DNA from 2 places in the Marinobacter sp. RI1 genome. Region 2 is predicted to be linked to the other one. Evidence: riboswitches for the same ligand, from Rfam matches in the RefSeq annotation. Region 2 holds a riboswitch; the other holds the start of a gene.

Region 1 (10,644 bases), 290 kb from region 2:
TGGTTCACCACTTTCAGGCCGAAGGAGAAGTGCATGGCTTCGTCCCGCAAGATGTACTGCAACTGTTCACCCGTACCCCGCATCAGGCCCCGGCGCTGCAGGGCGAAGATGGGGCTGAAACCGTTGTAGAACCAGCAGCCTTCGAACACGGCGGCGAAGAACAGGTAGGACATCACGAAGTCCTGCAGTTCGTCCGGGTTGCGCAGGTTCATGTCGGAGCGCATGGCGGCGTCCAGCCGGCGGTTGGCCAGCTGGATTTTGCCGTTGATCTCCGGCACCACGCGGTAGCGGTTGTAGATCTCGCTCTGGTCCAAGTTCAGGGTTTCGATGCAGTGCTGGTAGGTCCAGGTGTGCAGCGCTTCCTCGTACACCTGGCGGGCCTGGTAGATCTGCAGTTCCGGCGCGCTCATCTTCTCCATCACCGCCAGGCCGATATTGCGCATGGCGAGGATGTCGGAGGTGGTCAGGTACGCCAGCACGTTCTCGTACACGTGTTTTTCCGCCGGCGTCAGCCGGTGGTGGTAGTCGTGAACGTCCTGCGCCATGTTCACGTCCAGCGGCGTCCAGTGGTTCTTGTTGGCGTTCATGAAGTACTCCCAGGCCCAGGGGTACTTGAACGGAGCCAACTGGTTGATGTCGGTCTCGCCGTTAATCACCCGCTTGTCATCGACATTCACGGGCGCCGGGCCGCCGGTGGTGGCGGCAGCGGTTTGCGCTTTTGGTTCGTCGTCCCAGTCCAGCATGTGGGTGCCTCCCAAATAAGTAAATGGTTACTGACAAGCTTCGCAGTCGGGATTGTCGATGCTGCACACCTGCGGCTGTGGCGCCGACACCGGCGCGGTCTTCTCGGCGCCAGTGGCTCCCAGAGAGCGCAGGTAGTAGGTGGTTTTGAGGCCACGCTCCCAGGCCAGCTGATACAGGGCATCCAGCTTCTTGCCGCTGGGCTCGGCCATGTACAGGTTCAGGCTCTGGGCCTGGTCCAGCCATTTCTGGCGCCGGGCCGCCGCTTCCACCAGCCAGCGCGGGTCAATCTCGAATGCGGTGGCGTAGCGGGCCTTGAGCTCGGCGGGGATGCGGTCGATCTGCTGCACGCTGCCGTCGAAGTATTTCAGGTCGTTCACCATCACGTTGTCCCACAGGCCTTCGGCCTTGAGATCACGCACCAGCGAGGGGTTCACTACGGTGAACTCGCCGGACAGGTTCGATTTCACGAACAGGTTCTGGTACGCCGGTTCGATGGACTGGGACACGCCCACGATGTTGGAAATGGTCGCGGTCGGGGCAATGGCCATCACGTTGCTGTTGCGCATGCCGTTTTTGGCAATCAGCTCCCGCACCGGGGTCCAGTCGAGGCGGCTGTTGGTATTGAGCGACAGGTCGCCGTCCCGGCGGTTGTCCTTCAGCAGGCCCACCGAATCCATCGGCAGGATGCCCTGGCTCCACAGCGAGCCGTCGTAGGTGTCGTAGGCGCCCCGCTCACCCGCCAGCGTGGCGGAGGCACGCAACGCGAAGTAGCTGAGTTGCTCCATGGCAACATCGGCAAATTCCACCGCTTCCGGGCTGGAGTACGGCAGGCCCAGCTGGTACAGGGCGTCCTGGAAACCCATCAGGCCCAGGCCCACCGGGCGATGCTTCAGATTGGAATTGCGCGCCTGCGGTACCGCGTAGAAGTTAATGTCGATGACGTTATCGAGCATGCGCACGGCGGTGTTCACGGTGCGCTCCAGGCGCGTGACGTCCAGCTCGCCATCCCTGATGTGGGCAGCCAGGTTCACCGAGCCCAGGTTGCACACCGCAATCTCATCGGCGCTGGTGTTCAGGGTGATTTCGGTACACAGGTTGGAGCTGTGCACTACGCCCTGATGCTGCTGCGGGGAGCGCAGGTTGCACGGGTCCTTGAAGGTGATCCAGGGGTGACCGGTCTCGAACAGCACAGTCAGCATCTTGCGCCACAGCTGTTTGGCCGGAATTTTCTTGAACAGCTTGATCTTGCCCTGCTCGGCCAGGGCTTCGTAGTGCTGGTAGCGCTCACGGAAGGCGTTGCCGTACAGGTCGTGCAGATCTGGCACATCGCTGGGGGAGAACAGGGTCCAGTCGCGGTCTTCGCGCATGCGCTCGATCAGCAGATCCGGCACCCAGTTGGCGGTGTTCATGTCGTGGGTACGGCGACGTTCATCGCCGGTGTTCTTGCGCAGTTCCAGGAACTCTTCGATGTCCAGGTGCCAGCTTTCCAGATAAGCACAGACCGCGCCCTTGCGCTTGCCGCCCTGGTTCACCGCCACGGCGGTGTCGTTGACCACCTTCAGGAACGGCACCACGCCCTGGCTCTGGCCATTGGTGCCCTTGATGTGGGAGCCCAGGGCCCGCACCGGGGTCCAGTCGTTGCCCAGACCACCGGCCCATTTGGACAGCAGGGCGTTATCGCGAATGGCCCCGTAAATGCCTTCCAGGTCGTCGCCTACCGTGGTCAGGTAGCAGGACGACAGCTGGGAATGCCGGGTGCCGCTGTTGAACAGGGTGGGCGTGCTGGCCATGTAATCGAAGCTGGACAGCAGCTCATAGAATTCGATGGCGCGGGCGTTGGGGTCGTCCTCACGCAGTGCCAGGCCCATGGCCACCCGCATGAAGAACACCTGTGGCAGTTCCAGGCGGGCCTTGTTCCAGTGCAGGAAGTAACGGTCGTACAGGGTTTGCAGGCCCAGGAAGCCGAACTGGAGATCGCGCTCCGGTTTCAGGGCGTTGCCAAGGCGTTCCAGGTCAAAGGCTGCCAGGGCTTCGTCCAGCAGTTCGTAGCGGATACCGGCGTGAACAAAGGCGCTCAGGGCCTGTGGATAAATCTCTGCCAGCGGAAGACTGCGGGGCAGGTCCAGGGCTTCCGCTGTTTCCAGCCGGAGCTGTTCCAGCAGCAGGCGGGCGGTTACGGCGCTGTAGTCGGGTTCCCGTTCAATGCGGCCCCGGGCGGTCATGATCAGGGCAGACAGGACTTCGGTCTCTTCGATACCGTCGTAAAGGTTGCGCAGGGCGTCTTCCACCAGCGAATCGCCGTTGATGCCGTCCAGGCCTGTGGCGGCCTGTTCCACCTGCTGCTTCATCAGGCCCAGGTCCAGCGGGGCGATGCTGCCATCGGCTTTTTTCACGGTCAGGTGCGGGTGCGCTTCCACCGGCTCGTCCACGGCGCGCTGGCGGGCGTGTTCTTCACGGTACAGCACGTAGGCCCGGGCCACTTTCTGCTCTTCGGCCCGCATCAGGGCCAGTTCCACCTGGTCCTGGATGTCTTCGATGTGCACCTTGCCACCGGCCTTGAGGCGGCGGCTGATGGCCTGCACTACCTGTTCGGTAACCCGGTGCACGGCGTCGTTGATGCGGGCGGAACCGGCTGCCTGGTCCCCTTCCACCGCCAGGAAGGCTTTGGTCACCGCGACACTGATCTTGGCCGGGTTGAAACTCACCAGGGTGCCGTTTCGTTTGATAACTTGCAGGGATTGGGTATCGGTCGCGGGGGCCGGGGGTTCGGCAATGGCAGTGGCTGTCATGGTGCTCTCCTGAATTCGCGTTGGTTCCGTTTCACCCTCGCGAACGCAGTGGCACACCTTGCCCCGAATACGGGCAGGCCTGACCAATCTGCTCACCCTTGAATCGCGAAGGTGCAGTCCAGAAACCCATGGGGGGCTTCTGATCCCTGGCAGGTCTTCGGACTCAGGGGCACGAATCGTTTGATTCCGCCTTGCGTGGCGACTTCCCGGCTTGCGCCAGTGTCATCTTGCCACGCTCGTTCCCCAATACCGCTGCGCGTCAGTTCCGGATTCTCACCGGATTCCCGACTACCCTGTGATCAAGATGATCAGAGTTTGATCACAATATATGGTAGTTAACCAAGGACCCGGTCACTATATAGGGCCGAATACGCCAAGACAAGGCACTTTTTGCAACAGAGCCTGTCCATCTCCAGACCACCGGATTTGAGGAATGAATGTGAGAATTTCGCTGCTTTTGGCCAGTACCCTGACGCTCGGTCTCGCCGCCAGTCCGGTGTGGGCAGACACAGACCGGCTAACCCGGTTCTCCACCATGACCTCACTGGAGGACGGCTGGGAACCTCTGACCTTTCCGAACATCGAGACGCACACCCGCTACACCCTGGACACGGACGACGGCCAGCAGGTGGTCCGTGCCGACGCAGACGCCAGCGCTTCCGGGCTGATTGCCCGTGTTGAGCTGGTGCCCGGCGACTCGCTCACGCTGTCATGGCGCTGGAAGGTGTCGAACATCTACGAAGCCGGCAACGCCCGCGAAAAGTCCGGTGATGACTACCCTGCCCGCATCTACGTCGCCTTTGAGTTTCAGCCGGACAAGGCCGGCTTTTTTGAACGGGCCAAGCGCAAGACCGTGGAAGTGCTGTTCGGCGAGACCCTGCCCGGCAACGCCCTGAACTACATCTGGGCCAATCAGCTACCAGAGCAGAGCATGGTCGCCAACGCCTACACCGACAAAACCATGATGATTGCTGTCAACTCCGGGCCGTCGCGGGTGGGCGAATGGGTGACCGTTACCCGGGACCTGGTGGCAGATTACCGGCAGGCCTTCGGCGAAGAACCGCCCGCCATTGTGGGCGTGGCCATCATGACCGACGCCGACAACACCGGCGAGCAGGCCACGGCCTGGTATGGCGACCTCACCCTGGAGCAAAACCGCTGATCGGCCATAAAAAAAGGCCCCTCAAGGGGGCCAAACACGTGAAAGCAATGGTCAGTGGCTGATCATCCAGGGCCGCATGGACGGGAACATCTTCTTGCCGTCGGCGGTGTAGAACAGCATGTGTTTACCGTCCGACTTTTTCTTGCAGCCACAACTCTTGCGGTGCTCGGCGTCCCGGGCCCGCTGGTCGGCGGTGGAGATGATGGGCTCATGGCTCGCCTTTTCATTCCGCGCCTCCGCGTTGCGGCGGGCCGGGTCCATGGCCAGGAGCTCCGGCGGCAGCACAATCACCCGGGGTGACAGCGCCTTGCAGGTGGGGCAATGGGCCGGATTACCGGCTTCGGCCATGGCGCCCAGTTCCTGGAACAGCCCGTGTTCCCGGCATTTGTAGTCGTACAGTGGCATGGCTTACTCCTTGTCCGGTGAAAGGGGTACGTCGGTGCCCGGCGTGACCTTCCTGGTCGGTCCTTCCGCCGTGGGGTTGATGTCGAAGTCGAAGATTTCGGTCGGCAACCACAGGGTGGCGCAGGCGTTGGGCACATCCACCACGCCACTGATGTGGCCTTCCACCGGCGCACAACCAAGCAACGCGTAACCCTGAGCCGGGGTGTAACCGAACTTGGTCAGGTAGTTGATGGCGTTGAGGCAGGCCTGGCGGTAGGCCACGTGCACGTCCAGGTAGTGCTGCTGGCCCTCTTCATCCACCGAGATGCCCTCGAAGATCACATAGTCCTCGTAGCGCGGCTTGATGCTGCTGGGTTTGAAGACCGGGTTCTTGATGCCGTATTTGGCCATACCGTCCTTGATCAGGTTCACCCGCAGGTGAATCCAGCCGGCCATTTCGATGGCGCCGCAGAAGGTGATCTCGCCGTCGCCCTGGCTGAAGTGCAGGTCGCCCACCGACAGGCCTGCCCCCTTCACATAGACCGGGAAATACACCTTGGAACCACGGGACAAGTCCTTGATGTCACAGTTACCACCGTGTTCCCGGGGCGGTACGGTGCGGGCGGCTTCCAGCGCCGCCTCTTTGGCGGCATCCCCCGCCAGCTTGCCCAGGTGGGCGGTGTCGGCGTAGGGCAGGTTCGCGAGGCCCGGCACCCGATCCGGCTCGGTGTCGTACAGTTCTTTCTCGCGCTTGTTCCACTCCGCCAGCATTTCCTTCGACGGCAGGCAGCCGATCAGGCCCGGGTGGATCATGCCGGCGAATTCAACGTTGGGGATGTGGCGGGATTTGGTGAACATGCCGTTGAAGTCCCAGATGGATTTCTGGGCTTCCGGAAAGTGCTCGGTCAGAAAGCCGCCGCCGTTCTTCTTGGAGAAGAAACCGTTGAAACCCCACTGGCTGTCCTTGAAAGCACCGATGTCGAGGATGTCCACTTCCAGCAGGTCGCCGGGTTCTGCGCCCTCCACGCCCACCGGGCCAGACAGGAAGTGAACCTGGGTCAGATCCACGTCGCGCACGTCGTCTGCGCTGTCGTTGTTCTTGATCTGGCCACCGGTCCAGTCGTAACACTCGAGGATGAAATCGTCCCCGGGCTTGACCGTCGCCGCCATGGGAATGTCCGGATGCCAGCGGTTGTGGATATTCTCGTTCTCGTACGCGGATTTGCTCAAATCGATCTTGATGAGTGTTTCGGCCATAGCGGTCGCTCCTTGGTTCTTGGCGTTCGGCGTCTAAGCTTGGGAACGCAGTGCCCGACGGCGCCTGCGCTGACCGTTTCACTATCCGCGATACGCCACCGGCGCGGTATTCGCGAATTGCCCCCGGCACCTACGTCATTCGACGTATTGGCGCACCACTATCTCCTGCCCCTTGAGCTCGGCCAGAAACAAGAGAACCGCCAGTTGGCGGTTCTCTTCACTGATATTGGTTTTCACCCCAACCGGCATGGATTCTATCGACTCACAGGCTCAGGCCCCTGCAGTTTTTTCCTTGCCATCGAACGGCAGTTCACCCACCGGGCATTCCGCCGTGCCCACGGTTTTTCGGGTCATGGCCTCGACGTTTTCCTGGGCTTTCTGGGCATCCATCACCCAGGTGCGATAGAATTCGAACGGGCAATCGGCCACGCCCTTGTCGCCGTCACCGGAGTTGTGGACGCCGGTGTAGCCCCGGTGCAGCAGCTTGAACAGGTGGTTCTGGGACTGGTCGTTGGCGCGGGCGTCACGGATCTGGCTGACAGACAGCTGGGCGTACTGAACCCCCATGTCCTCCTCGCCACATTCACCCAGGGTACGACCATCAAAGCCGATGATGGCGGAGTGCCCGAAGTACGAATACACCCCGTCAAAGCCGGAGGCATTAGCCACCGCCACGTAACAGTTGTTGGCCCAGGCCATGCTCTTGGCCATCATGATCTGCTGTTCCTTGGCCGGATACATGTAACCCTGGCACCGCACAATCAGCTCCGCCCCCTTCATGGCGCAGTCGCGCCAGATCTCCGGGTAGTTGCCGTCGTCACAGATGATCAGACTGATCTTCATCCCCTTCGGCCCCTCGGTCACATAGGTGGTGTCGCCGGGGTACCAGCCCTCAATCGGGCACCAGGGAATGCACTTGCGGTATTTCTGGACAATCTCACCCTCATTGTTGATCAGCACCAGGGTGTTGTAAGGCGCCTTGTTGGGATGATCTTCATGGCGCTCGCCGGTGAGCGAAAACACCCCCCAGGTATTCGCCTCCCGGCAGGCCGCCGAGAAAATCGCTGTCTCATCTCCGGGAATGGTGGCGGCGGTCTCCATCATCTCGTCGTTGTCGTACATGATCCCCATGGTGCTGTATTCCGGAAACACCACCAAATCCATCCCTGGCAGCCCCACCTTCATACCCTTGATCATGTCTGCAATCTTGCGGGCGTTGTCCAGCACCTCGGCTTTGGTATGCAGCCGGGGCATCTTGTAGTTCACCACCGCCACGCCGACGGTATCGTTACTGCTGGAAATATCACCGTGTCTCATACTTCTTACTCCAAGGTTCTTTGCAGGTTATCTCTGAAGTTCGGGCCGATGGGGCGGGGACAACCTTCCGAAACCGTATGCGCCAGGGATGGCGCATCCGAGCCTACAGGGACGTATTCACGGCGTGTTTCGGAAGGTTGTCCCCGCCTCAGCGGCTTGCACCAAACCCCATAATCAAACGGCCAGATAACTGGCAATCTTGTCCTGATCCGCCTCTTCCCGAAGCTCCTCGTGCACAATCTCCCCCTTCTCGATCACCAGAATCCGGTCCGCCGCATCCATCACAAAGCTCAACACCTGCTCCGACACCACAATCGACAACCCCCGCTCATCGCGAATGCGCCGGAGGGTCTTGGCAATGTCCTTGATGATGTTGGGCTGGATGCCCTCGGTCGGCTCATCGAGCAGAAGCACCTTGGGCCGGGTCGCCAGGGCCCGGGCGATGGCCAGCTGTTGCTGCTGCCCGCCGGAAAGGTTGCCGCCCCGGCGGTGCTGCATTTCCTTCAGCACCGGAAACAGCTCATAAAGGTCTTCCGGAATTTTCTTCTCGCCCACCGCAGCCAGACCGGTCTCGATGTTTTCCTTCACCGTCAGGGTCGGGAAAATCATCCGCCCCTGCGGCACAAACCCGATGCCGGCCCTCACCCGCTGGAAGCTCTTCAGGTTCGACAGGTCCGTGCCATCCAGCGTGACCTGGCCACCGCGGCTCGGGGTCATACCCACCAGGGATTTCATCAGGGTGGTTTTACCCATACCGTTGCGGCCAACCACCGCCACGATTTCCTGCTTGCCCACCTCCAGGTTCAGGTCCTGGATAATGCTGCTCTGGCCATAGGCCACCGAATGTTGTTTGACGCTCAGCATGATCAATGCCCCAGGTAGACTTCGATGACTTTCGGGTCCGACTTCACGTGCTCGATGGACCCCTCAGACAGAACCTTGCCCTGGTGCATCACCGTGACCCGGTCTGCGATATCCCCGACAAACTGCATGTCGTGCTCGATCACCAGCACCGTGTGGTCTTTGGTAATGCGCCGCAGCAGTTCAGCGGTTTTCTTGCGCTCGGCCACCGACATGCCGGCCACCGGTTCATCCAGCATCAACAGGTCCGGCTTCTGGATCAGCAGCATGCCAATCTCCAGCCACTGTTTCTGGCCGTGACTGAGCAGCGACGCCGGCTGGTCCAGGGCATCTTTCAGGAAGATGGTCTCGGCCACGTCTTCCACCGCAGCCACCACCTCAGCCGAGCGTTTGAAGGCCAGCGCCCCCATCACGCTGTGGCCCTGTGGATAAGACACCTCCAGGTTCTCGAACACCGTCAGGTCCTCGAACACCGACGGGGTCTGGAACTTGCGACCAACGCCGGAATGCACAATCTGGTGCTCCTTGAGTCTGGTCAGCTCCTTGCCATCAAACTTGATGGAACCCGAGGTCGCCTTGGTCTTGCCGCAAATCAGGTCCAGTACCGTGGTTTTGCCGGCCCCGTTGGGGCCGATGATGACCCGGATCTCTTTCGGGTCCAGGTAGAACGAGAGATCATCCACCGCCTTGAAGCCATCGAATGAGACGGTCAGGCCCTCGACTGCGAGCAGGAAGTCCTTGCTCTGTGCTTTGGCTGCGTTCATCAGGATTTCTCCGGGCTGTATTGATCCAGCATCGGGTCGTAATCACGGCCCTCATCTTGGCGGGCAGCAGGCGCTGGCTTCGCCGGGGCGCTCACCGCTGCTTTCGGCTTGCGCTTGAACAGGCGGTCTTCCAGGGGCATCACGTAGGTCTGGTACAGGCCGGCCAGGCCATTCGGGAAAGCCAGCACCACACCGATGAACAACGCGCCCATGGCGAACGGCCACAATTCCGGGAAGGATTCGGAGAAGCCGCTCTTGGCGGCATTCACCAGCAACGCGCCGTAGACTGCGCCCAGAATCGACAGGCGACCCCCGAGGGCGCAGAAGATGACCATTTCAATGGAGGCAACGATGCCGATGAACGAGGGCGACATGAAGCCGACAATCAGGGTGAACAGCGCGCCGCCAATGCCCGCAAAGGCGGCGGCCAGGCAGAACACGAAGATCTTGAACGCGGCCACGTCATAGCCGGAGAAACGTACCCGGTTTTCCTGGGCGTTCATGGCGACCAGGATGCGACCGAGCTTGCGGTTCTGGACGAACCGGGCCACGAACAGGCACACGAACAGCAGGCCCACGCACACGAAGTACAGGATGGTTTTGGCCTCGTCGGTGCGGATGTCCCAGCCCATCAGGGTCTGCAGATCGGTAATGCCGTTGACACCCCCGGTGTAGCCCTGCTGACCAATAATCAGAATGGTCAGGATGGCGGCGATGGCCTGGGTGATGATGGCGAAGTAGACGCCCCCCACCCGGCGGGTAAACATCGCAAAACCGATGATGAATGCCAGCAGCACCGGCACACCGACGATCGCCAGCAGGGTGAACGAGAAGCTGTGGAACGGTTCCCAGAACCACGGCAGCTCGGTCAGCTGGTTCCAGTCCATGAAGTCCGGGATACCCGGGGTGGACTGGATGGCCGTGGCCTCCGGCGTGGAAGCCTCCAGCTTCAGGAACATGGCCATGCAGTAGCCGCCCAGGCCGAAGAACACGCCCTGGCCCAGGCTGAGGATGCCGGCTTTGCCCCAGCACATCACCAGGCCGATGGCCACGAAGGCGTAGGTGAGGTATTTACCCACCATGTTCAGGCGGAACGGGTCCAGCGCCAGCGGCAGGATGACAACCAGCAGCAACGCCAGTGCCAGATAGTAGAGTCCCTCTCGGGAGGCAAACCATTTCAAAGGGGAAGTGTTTTTCATGACAGTCTCCTAGCGACGGACCTTGAGCGCCATCAGGCCTTCCGGGCGCAGCATCAGGATGCCAACGACCACCAGCAGGGTGAGGACTTTGGCCATGGAACCACTGAGGAAGAACTCCATCGTGGACTGGGCCTGGGAAATACCGAAGGCAGAGACAATGGTGCCAA
Region 2 (10,644 bases):
CGATGCGGTTGTAAAGCTCGCCCGAACGCCGGAAGATTTCCACCGCACCGCTGCGGATGTAGTGCAACCAGTAGTTCTGCTGGCCCAGCTCAAGGATCTGGGTGCCGGCCCGGTAATAGGCCACTTCGATGCCAGTGACGATGCGGTCGAGCAGTTCTTCGGGCATTTCGTCGAAGGGAGCGTGTTGGGCGATGTGGTTGCGGATGTCGAGCAGCTCGGCCTGCATGGGCTCTCCAGGGTTAATCGGTCTTGTTCTGAAGCCGGCGATTGCGGTGCCGCCGTTTCCGGAGTCTGGCCAAACTATAGCAGTTGTCTGTCCGGTTGGTGTACCTTGGCACCGGAATGGGGCGGGCTGGAGAAAGGTTTATGGTCAACAAGTTACTGGTAACCGGCGGGATTCGCTCCGGTAAGACCGGGCTGGCTGAGCAGAGGGCCAAAGCGACCGGTAACGACGTGGTTTATGTGGCGACCGCGACGGCAGGCGATGATGAAATGGCACTGCGTATCCAGCGTCACCAGGAACTGCGGCCGGACCACTGGCAGCTTGCTGAAGAGCCGCTGCGCCTGGGTCAGGTATTATCAGAGTATGCCAGCGGCCCAGGAGAACCGCCGTTGCTGTTGGTGGACTGTATGAGCCTGTGGCTGAGCAATCTGCTGTTTGCCGACGGCGCCTTGTTCCAGCCCGAACGGGCGGCCTTTCTTGAGGCGGTTGAGGTCTATCCTGGCTCCCTGGTCATTGTGACCAACGAAGTGGGGCTCGGGACCATCGGCATGGATCCGCTGACCCGTCGCTTTGCGGATGAGCTGGGCTGGCTCAATCAGGCCCTGGCCCAGCGTTGTGATGAGGTGGTGATGGCCGTGGCGGGTTTGCCACTTACCCTCAAGGCTGGTGGCTGATCAGGCTGCGAAACACACCGAATTCGGACTGGTCCACCTGTATCCGGCTGCGGCAGGCGTAAGGCACGGCAAAGCCGGTGAATGATCTCTCCAGCGGAATGCCCAATACATTGGCCAGCACCATGCGGATCACGCCTCCGTGGCAGACCACCAAGACCCGTTTGCCGGCAAGTGTTTGCTGCCATCGATCAAAACCGTCAATAGTGCGCTGGTAGAAATCCGTCACAGCCTCACCGCCGGGGGGGAGGAAGTTGATGGGGTCCTGCCAGAAGTGGTTAAGATGATCCCCATAGCGCTCCTGGATCTGCTCAGCGGTCAACCCTTCCCACTCACCAAAGCCGATCTCCCGGAGATCTTCTTCGATATGCAGTGGAATTCTGTGTTCATCGGCCAGTTGCTGGGCAAAACGCTGGCATCGTTGCATGGGTGAACTGACGATGGCGTCCCACTGATCACCCTCGGCGATGGCAGCTATCATCTGTTGCCACCCGGTGTCGCTCAAGGGGTCGTCTTTACTGCCCCGGAACATCTGGCCGCCTTCCGGTTCGCCGTGGCGTATCAGGTCGATTACTGTGGTGGTCATAGGGCTATTCTTCCGCTTTGCCACTGACGCCAGCGTCGGTAAAACTGGCCATCCGGTTATGCAGGGCGCAGGCGGCGCGTAACAGGGGAACGGCAACGGCGGCGCCACTGCCTTCGCCCAGGCGCATGCCAAGATCCAGAAGCGGCGAGGCATCAAGTGCCTCCAGCACGGCACTGTGGCCGGGTTCGGCTGACCGATGTGCAAACAGAAGCCACTCGCGCGCAGCCGGTTGTTGATGCACGGCCACCAGTGCAGCGACTGAGACAATAAAACCGTCCACCAGAACCGGGATCCGGCGCGCGGCGCAGCCCAGGATGGCGCCGGTCAGTGCGGCTATTTCGAAGCCTCCCAGAGAGGCCAGTACCATCAGCGGATCACGGTCGGGACCATGCCGTTGCAACGCGTTTTCAACCACCCTCGCCTTGCGGGCAACGCCCTCGGAGTTCAGCCCTGTGCCCGGGCCAACGAGGGTGGTGGGCTGCTGCCCCAGCAGGGCACAGGCCAGTGCTGCAGCACTGGTTGTGTTGCCTATGCCCATGTCGCCACCAATAAACAGGCGGCAGCCAACGTTTGCGGCACGCCTGGCGGCTTCGTCGCCACTGGATAGCGCGGATTCAACCTGGCGCGAGGACATGGCCGGTGATTCTGCCATGTTGGCCGTGGAAGGCGCGATAATCTGATCTATGACGCCGGGTAACTCCGGTACTTCACCAACGGTACCCAGGTTGACCACTTCCAGACTGGCAACGAGTTCCTTGGCCATCACGCTGATGGCGGCGCCGCCGCTGGCAAAATTGGCGACCATCTGGGCGGTGACAGCCTGAGGAAATGCGGAAACGCCTTCAGCGCAAACGCCGTGATCGCCGGCAAACACCACCATTCGCACCGGATCAACGCTGGGTCTGTCGGTGCCGTGCAGGCCCGCCAGACTGATGGCGAGCTGTTCCAGCTGCCCGAGAGAGCCGGGTGGCTTTGTGAGCACCTGCTGACGCTCGGCGGCAAGCGCTGTGTGCTGAACCGAGGGCCGTGGGGGAGACGTGAGCCAGCTGTCGGGCAGTGCCATGGCGATGGGTCCTTGTGGGCGGAAAACCGAGGATGGTCTAACCGGGAGGCAAGGCTGTCAAGTTTCGTGACCGGTCGGTTAGACTTGCCGGCAATTGAATCAGGGAGACCGGCTTTGGATACGTTTGTGGTTGCAGTGCTGGTGTGCGGTGCGGCGGTTTTGTTGGACTGGTTGATGGGTGAGCCCCGTCGGTGGCACCCGCTGGTGGGCTTCGGTCGGTGGGCATCCCTGTTGGAGCAACGCCTGAATGATCAGCAGACTTTCCCGGCGCAAAGCCTCTTGCTGGGGGTGCTGGCGACCCTGGTAGCGGTCATGCCAGCCGTCGTACTGGCAATTTTTCTGCAATTCCTGCTGGAGGGCTGGCTGTGGCTGCTCACTCAGGTGGCCGGTGTCTGGCTTGCCATTTCATTAAGGGGGCTGGCGGAACATGGCCGGGCGGTGTCGACTGCGTTGGCGTGCGGGGATGGTGCCAGGGCCCGGCTGGCGGTTGGCCGCATTGTCAGTCGGGATGCTGCAGTGTTGAGTGACGAAGGCGTTGCCGCCGCGGCCTCGGAATCCATGCTGGAAAACGGTGCGGATGCGGTGTTTTCAAGCGTGTTCTGGTATCTGGTCGCTGGCTTGCCCGGACTGGTTTTGCACCGGCTGGTGAACACGCTGGATGCCATGTGGGGCTACCGGACGCCACGATATCTGTATTTCGGGCGCTGCGCCGCCAGGCTCGATGATGCTATGAACTGGGTGCCTGCCCGGCTAACTGCCTTGACCTATGCGTTGCTGGGCAATACCCGGCTGGCCGTGAAATGCTGGCGTGAACAGTCCAGGGCCTGGGACAGTCCGAACGCCGGCCCGGTGATGGCAGCAGGAGCGGGCGCGCTCGGTGTCACACTGGGCGGCCCGGCGCCTTATTCCGGTGGCGTGAAGCAGCGACCGCTGCTGGGCAGCGGGCAAGGCGCCACGGCGCAAACCGTGGAGGGCGCGATTTCCCTGGTTCAGCGTGGCGTGATGTTGTGGCTGTTGGTGTTGTTGGCCTTGGCCGCAACTCTGAATGCGTTCTGGTCAGGAGGTATCGGGTGACAGCGTTCGATGGTGCTGATTTGCCGGAGCATGGAGGTCGCCTGAGGGCAGCGGCTCAGCACTGGGGCATTCCTCCGGAACAATGGCTGGATCTCTCCACCGGTATTAATCCTGTGCCCTGGCCGGTTCCGGCAATTCCGGCGGAGGTATGGCAACGGCTGCCGGAGCCGGAAGATGGGCTGGAAGAGATTATCCGTATCTGGGCCGGGGCGCCGGAGCGTGCCTGCTGCCTACCCGTAGCGGGTTCCCAGGCGGCGATCATGGCCCTGCCAGCGGTTCGTGCCCGTAAGCATGGTTTCGGTCGGGTGGCCGTGCCCATGCCCGGTTATCGTGAGCATGGTCATGCCTGGCGGCGAGCGGGTTTCGACGTGGTGGCGATTCCTGAACAGGCGACAATGCAAGCGGAGCTGGCATGGCTGGATTCTGTGGATGTAGTGGTCTGGATACAGCCGAATAATCCGACCGGGCAGCTGATGGATCCTGCCCGTTTACGGTTTTGGCACGAGCGGCTGCGCGAGCGTGATGGCTGGCTGGTGCTGGATCAGGCGTTTATTGAGGGCGAGCCGGGCTTCGGCCTGGACCCGTGGGCGGGCGCTCCGGGGCTGATTGTGTTGCGCTCGCTGGGCAAGTTTTTCGGGCTGGCCGGTCTCCGTGCCGGTGCGGTCCTGGCCGACCCTGGTCTGGCGTGCGAGATGTCGAACGAACTTGGTCCCTGGACGGTCAGCGGTCCGGCCCGGTACCTGATGGCCAGGGCACTGCAAGACCGGGCCTGGCAGGTGGAGGCTCGTGCTAGCCTGCGAACGGCCAGACTGCGCATGGACGGCCTGCTCAGACAATATGGGATGTCGTCCCCCACCGGCACCCTGCTCTTCAGAACGGTTCAACATCCCCGCGCAGCGGGCATTGCTGACCAACTGGCTTGCCGCGGCATTCTGGTCAGGCGTTTTGACACACCCGCAGCCCTGCGTTTCGGTTTGCCACCGGATGAAACCGGTTGGCAACGGCTGGAGGGTGCGTTGTCTGAATTAACATATCTCATTGACCACCCCCACCCTGGTTGATAGTCTTGCCCGCGATTTCAGGTGCTGTATGCATTTTGTCCAGGCTGGCGATAGTCCGGAGGAGTGCCTGCAGTGAAACGGGAAGCCGGTGATATTCCGGCGCTGCCCCCGCAACGGTAATCAGGTGAAAGGCAATCCAGTACGCCACTGTGCCAATGGCATGGGAAGGTGGTTGCCCCGGAGCACAGGCTCCGCCTGTAAGCCCGGAGACCGGCCTGAAAGGCGGAACCTTGGGTTCCGGACACCAGACGTTGCGGAGGGCGACGGCGGTGGGTGAACCTGGCTCGCATTTACTGACACGCCCTCCACCCCCGTCTGAGCAGTCTGTCTTCCTCCGCAGTTAATTGATCGACCGTACGGGTGCGTGCGGTGAAACGTGAGTGAAGCTATGAGTACTGCCAAAGCCCTTCCCGCCCTGATGTTATTACCACTGGCGTTGCCTGCTGTTGCCGCCGATGAAGCGTCGGATGAACGCAAGCTGGAACCGATTGTCGTTACCGCCACCCTTGGGCCTCTGACTGCGGGTGAAAGCCTGTCATCAGTTACGGTCATCGACGAAGAAACTATCCGCGAGCAAAGCCCCTCAGAGTTCACCCAGCTGCTGCGAGGACAACCCGGCATCAACGTGACCGGCAACGGTTCCTTTGGAAAAACCACCAGTGTCTACACCCGCGGCACCGCCAACGACTCCACGCTGCTGCTGGTTGATGGTGTGCGCCTGCGTTCGGCCACATCCGGTGGTCCCTCCTGGCAGTACTTTCCCGTTGAACTGATTGAGCGGGTGGAAATTGTCCGTGGCGCCCGGAGCTCACTTTACGGTTCCGATGCTGTCGGTGGCGTTGTGCAGGCTTTTACGCTGGACCCGGAAGACACGCCGGCAGGTTGGGTAGAAGCCGGTGCAGGTAATTTCAACACGCAGAAAGGCAGTGCCGGTGTTGCTGCCCGCGCTGGAAATACCCGTTTCAGCCTGAGTGGTTTGCATAAAGAAACCGACGGTACAGCAGTGATCACCGATGGTGACGACCGGGGCTTCCGCAACACCGCCGGTATCGGACGTGTCGTCCATGAGCTGGACTCCGGCGGAGAAGCCAGCCTGGTGATGGTGCAAAGCGAGGGCAACACCGAATACGAAGGCGGCGAAATTGATTTCATGATTCGCACCATCGGCTTCGGGCTGGAAACCCCGGTGAGTGACTACTGGCGTCATTCACTTCAGTTCTCTGAATCCCGGGACGAAACCGACAACGTTACGCCCACATTCAATAGCACCTTCAATACCCGCTCACGGGCAGCGCGTTGGGACAATACCTTTACCTGGAATGTCCATGAGCTGGTGGTTGGGGCAGAGTTAATGACCGACGAAGTCAGCGGTACTACCGATTACGCCGAGACCAGCCGCACCAACACCGCCCTGTACAGCCAGTTGCGCCTGAACTTCGGCCCAACCGACCTTCAACTGAGTGTGCGCGGTGACGACAACGAAGCCTACGGCAAAAATGAAACCGGTGGCATTGCCCTTGGCCATGCTCTGGATCGGTCCCACCGAGTACGGATCAGTTATGGTACGTCTTTCCGGGCACCCACCTTCAACGATCTGTATTTCCCCGGAGCTAACCCGGACCTGGAGGCAGAAGAGTCCGGAACGGTGGAGTTGGGTGCCAGTGGCCACTATCAGACCTGGTTCTGGGATGCAGCGCTGTTCCAGCTGGATGTGGACAACCTGATTGCCTGGAGCCCGACCCCCAGTGGCTTGTGGACGCCAATGAACGTCAATGAAGCCCGAATCCGTGGTGCCGAGTTCAGCGCTGGTTTTGAGCGGGATGGTTGGCGCGGTGATGCGGCTCTGACGCTGCTGGACCCGGAAGACCGGGAAACCGGAAACCGACTCCAGCGCCGGAGTGGCAAAACCCTGCGTCTTGACCTGAGTAAGCGCGTTGGTACCTGGGACTTCGGTGGCACAGTGGTGGCCGAAGGCTATCGTTACGATGACCGTGCCAACGACGACAGACTGCCCGGTTTTGCTACTCTGGACTTGCGGGCGGGCTGGCGCTTTGCCCCTGACTGGTCAACCCGGCTGACGCTGGCTAACGTGCTGGACAAGGAATACAGCACCGCTCGTTATGATCGGCAGAATGACCTGGACTACATTGCAGCCGGCCGCACTGCCATGCTGACCGTGCGTTACGATATCCGATAATAACCGTTAAACCGGGGGAGGCCTCTGTGGCAGATCTGAAGGCAATGGCTTTGATTCTGGGCGGGATGCTGCTGGCATTCCCCGCCCTGGCATCGCCGGTCTGTGCCACGGATGATCTGGGTAAAGAGATTTGCCTTGAGCAACCGGCACAACGGATTGCCGCGCTTTCCCCCGGGGCTACCGAGCTGGCCTGGGCTGCCGGAGCCGGCGATCAGGTCGTTGCAGTGGTCGCCTACAGTGACTACCCCCCGGCCGCCAAAGAAGTGACTTCGGTTGGCAGCCACACCCGGATGGACATGGAGCGCCTGTTGGAACTGCAGCCGGATCTGGTGATTGGCTGGGTAACCGGAAACCCGACCGAGCAGTTGGCGACACTCAGAGAGATGGGTGTGCCTGTGTTCTCCATCGAGCCCCGCAGTTTTGAGGCTGTGTCTGACACCATTGAGCGTCTTTCTGCCCTGGCCGGTACTGAAGCCGCGGGTTTTGCCGAGGCGGAGCGATTCCGCAAAGGCATTACAGACCTGCGAGCCAGGTTTTCGGGTGCCGATGCAGTACCGGTGTTCTATCAGGTGTGGGATGAGCCTTTGATGACGGTCAACCGTGACCATCTGATTGGTGAAATGATTGAGTTGTGTGGCGGTGACAACGTGTTTGGCCACCTGGAGAGGTTGGTGCCCAGAATCAGTGCCGAAGCCGTTATTGCGGCCAATCCCGAAGCTATCCTGGCTGGCGGGATGGGGGAAGAAAACCGCCACTGGCTGACTCGCTGGCAGTCATTCCCGAGCCTGACCGCCACGGAGCGGGACAACCTGTTTTTTATCCCGCCATCTCTGGTACAGCGACCAACACCGAGAATGCTCGAAGGTACGCGCCTGTTTTGTGAAAAACTGGAGGTGGCCCGTGACCGGCGACCTTAATGGAGCCCTTGCGTGATCCGGCCGATCACTTTGCCACTGTTGGTGCTGGCTTTGGCCGGCGTGCTGGCCATGGTGATCTCGGTCGGTGCTGGCAGCGTGGCGATATCACCTGCTGATGTGCTGTCGGTGTTTCTGGGTGAAGGCTCGAATCTCCAGCGCACGCTGATCCTTGAACTCAGGCTACCCAGAACCTTGTCGGCCTTTGCCACCGGAGGTTTGCTGGCCGTGGCCGGGGCCCTGATGCAGGTATTGCTGCGTAACCCGCTTGCCGATCCCTATGTTCTGGGCCTGTCCGGCGGCGCCGCTGTTGGTGCGTTGCTGGCGATGCTGGCGGGACTTGGCGGCGCGGTTATTTCCGGTTCTGCCTTTGCCGGTGCCCTGCTCGCGACCTTGATGGTGTTTGGGCTGGCCCATGGCACCGGCAGTTGGACGTCCTCCCGCCTGTTGCTGACCGGGGTGGTGGTGGCCGCTGGCTGGGGTGCGGTGATTACCCTGATGTTGGCGATCAGCCCGGCCCGGGAGTTGCCGGGCATGCTGTACTGGCTGATGGGCGATGTGTCTTACGCCCGGATACCATGGCCCGGACTGGGATTGTTGACTGTTGTTTGTGTTCTGGTGGTGCCACTGGGTCGGAGCCTGAATGTGTTGGCTCGGGGACCGATGCAGGCGGCGGCATTGGGTATTTCGGTTCGCCCGCTGGAATGGCTGATTTACATTCTCGCCAGCTTGCTCACCGCCACGGCGGTCACCATGGCGGGCAGCATAGGCTTTGTCGGCCTTGTGGTTCCACATATGCTCCGGTTGGTGTTGGGCAATGATCAGCGACTGATTCTGCCAGCCTGTGCCTTGGCCGGCGGCACACTGCTGGTGCTGGCGGATACCCTGGCGCGGGTGGTGATCGCACCGGAACAACTGCCGGTGGGTGTGATCACCGCGTTGCTGGGTGTTCCCACCTTCCTGTACCTGTTGTACCGGAGTCGCTGATGAACGCCATGCAGAGCCGCCACATGCAGACCCTGAGTACCCGGAACCTGGTGATTGATATTCCCGGCCGCGTCGATGGCTACCCGCTGGATTTAACGATCGGCTCCGGTCAGATCTGGGGCGTACTCGGCCCCAACGGTGCCGGCAAGACCACTCTGCTGCATACCCTTGCAGGCCTTCGTTCGCCCCGTGCCGGTGAGCTGTATCTCGAGGATGTGCCGGTATCCGGATTAAAGCGCCGTGTGTTCTCTCAACAGCTGGGGCTGGTGTTCCAGGACCGGCAGGATGGCTTCCCGGCAACGGTAATGGAAACCGCGCTGATCGGTCGCCATCCCTGGTTGTCTCCGTGGCAGATGGAAGGGGCAGACGATCTGGCTATGGCGCAAAGGGCTCTTGAAGCGTTGGATGTCCTGCACCTGAAAAACCGTCTGGTCACTACCCTGTCTGGCGGGGAACGCCAGCGTGTGGCGATTGCCACCCTGATGACCCAGTCGCCTCATACCTGGTTGCTGGATGAACCGACGAATCACCTGGATCTGCATCACCAGGTGGCCGTCATGAAACTGCTCACCGACCGTGCGGCAGCAGGGAACGCCATTTTCATGTGCCTGCACGATCTGAACCTGGCTGCCCGCTGGTGTGATCATATTCTGCTGATGTACCCCAACGGCGAAGCCTGCTGGGGCCCGGCAGAAAGGATGCTGGTGCCGAACGCTCTGGAACGTTTGTACAACCAGCAACTGGCAACGGTGGAAGTGGATGGCGCGCCTTTCTTTGTGCCGAGACGAACCTGACCTCGAGCCTTGTGCAGCAACCGGTGGCGGGGTGTGCCTCCCGGGACACGCTGTAAATACGTCCCTGTACGCTCGACAAAAACATCCCTGTTTTTGACGGTCCCGGGAGGCACACCCCGCCACCGGTCGCCAAACTTATGGAGTTGGTTTGAATGATGGAGAATAAGGTCCCAGCGGCCATGATCACCGCCCCCGGCTCCGGCCAGGGCAAGTCCATGGTCACCGCCGCCCTGGCCCGACTGCACCGGAACGCCGGCCGTAACGTCCGGGTGTTCAAACACGGGCCGGATTACCTTGATCCCATGGTGCTGGAGGTAGCCTCCGGTAACCCGGTTTACCAGTTGCACCCCTGGATGACCGGCGAGGACGAGTGTCGGTGGCGGCTGGCCGAGGCCGCCCAGAGCGCGGACCTGATTCTGGTGGAGGGTTCCATGGGCTTGTTTGATGGCAGCCCCAGCAGCGGCGACCTGGCCAAACTGGCGGGTATTCCGGCCCTGCCCGTGATTGATGCCAAAGGTATGGCTCAGACCTTCGGCGCGGTTGCCCTCGGCTTGGCGAGCTTTGATTCCGAACTCCCTGTTCATCAGGTAATTGCCAACAAGATTGGCAGCCCCTACCACGGCGACCTGCTACGGGAGAGCCTGCCGGAAGGTATCAGCCTGCTGGGAGCGATACCCCGAAACGATGCCATGAACATTCCGGACCGGCACCTTGGTCTGGTCCAGGCGGCTGAAATGGACGACCTCAGTGATCGGCTGGATAAGGCTGCCGAAGTCCTGATGTCAGCGGGCATGGATGTGCTGCCCAAGCCCGTGTCTTTTCATTTTGAGGCACCTTCCCGGGCAGAACTGCTGCTGGCGGGGCTCAGGATCGCGGTTGCCAGGGATGCGGCCTTCAGTTTTATCTACCGCGCCAACCTGGATCTGCTCACCGCCATGGGCGCTGAGCTGGTGTATTTTTCGCCCCTGAAAGATTCGGAAGTGCCGATGGCCGATGCACTCTGGCTACCGGGCGGCTATCCAGAGTTGCATGCTGGGACCTTGGCGGAGAATCAGGCCATGCTCGCGTCGATTC

Evidence for each region. A riboswitch is a leader RNA that binds a small molecule or an ion and turns the genes downstream of it on or off. The one in region 2 is predicted to bind cobalamin.
Region 1: another riboswitch for cobalamin. It lies ahead of ACAM27_RS02740 (ribonucleoside-diphosphate reductase subunit alpha); the one in region 2 lies ahead of ACAM27_RS01465 (TonB-dependent receptor domain-containing protein).

What each region holds. Positions count from the first base shown of each region.
Region 1 covers NZ_AP031605.1:613,222-623,865, reverse strand. Annotated here, with positions in the region: gene ACAM27_RS02745 (ribonucleotide-diphosphate reductase subunit beta) at 1-743, opposite strand, end outside; gene ACAM27_RS02740 (ribonucleoside-diphosphate reductase subunit alpha) at 771-3,533, opposite strand; cobalamin riboswitch at 3,664-3,861, opposite strand; gene ACAM27_RS02735 (DUF3047 domain-containing protein) at 3,967-4,695, shown strand; gene ACAM27_RS02730 (zinc ribbon domain-containing protein) at 4,747-5,100, opposite strand; gene fmdA (formamidase) at 5,104-6,336, opposite strand; gene ACAM27_RS02720 (aliphatic amidase) at 6,607-7,653, opposite strand; gene urtE (urea ABC transporter ATP-binding subunit UrtE) at 7,828-8,517, opposite strand; gene urtD (urea ABC transporter ATP-binding protein UrtD) at 8,520-9,278, opposite strand; gene urtC (urea ABC transporter permease subunit UrtC) at 9,278-10,477, opposite strand; gene urtB (urea ABC transporter permease subunit UrtB) at 10,487-10,644, opposite strand, start outside.
Region 2 covers NZ_AP031605.1:322,022-332,665, reverse strand. Annotated here, with positions in the region: gene ACAM27_RS01495 (putative nucleotidyltransferase substrate binding domain-containing protein) at 1-226, opposite strand, end outside; gene cobU (bifunctional adenosylcobinamide kinase/adenosylcobinamide-phosphate guanylyltransferase) at 367-897, shown strand; gene ACAM27_RS01485 (histidine phosphatase family protein) at 881-1,480, opposite strand; gene cobT (nicotinate-nucleotide--dimethylbenzimidazole phosphoribosyltransferase) at 1,485-2,543, opposite strand; gene cbiB (adenosylcobinamide-phosphate synthase CbiB) at 2,658-3,617, shown strand; gene cobD (threonine-phosphate decarboxylase CobD) at 3,614-4,678, shown strand; cobalamin riboswitch at 4,703-4,912, shown strand; gene ACAM27_RS01465 (TonB-dependent receptor domain-containing protein) at 5,067-6,875, shown strand; gene ACAM27_RS01460 (cobalamin-binding protein) at 6,902-7,792, shown strand; gene ACAM27_RS01455 (iron ABC transporter permease) at 7,862-8,776, shown strand; gene ACAM27_RS01450 (ABC transporter ATP-binding protein) at 8,776-9,570, shown strand; gene ACAM27_RS01445 (cobyrinate a,c-diamide synthase) at 9,723-10,644, shown strand, end outside.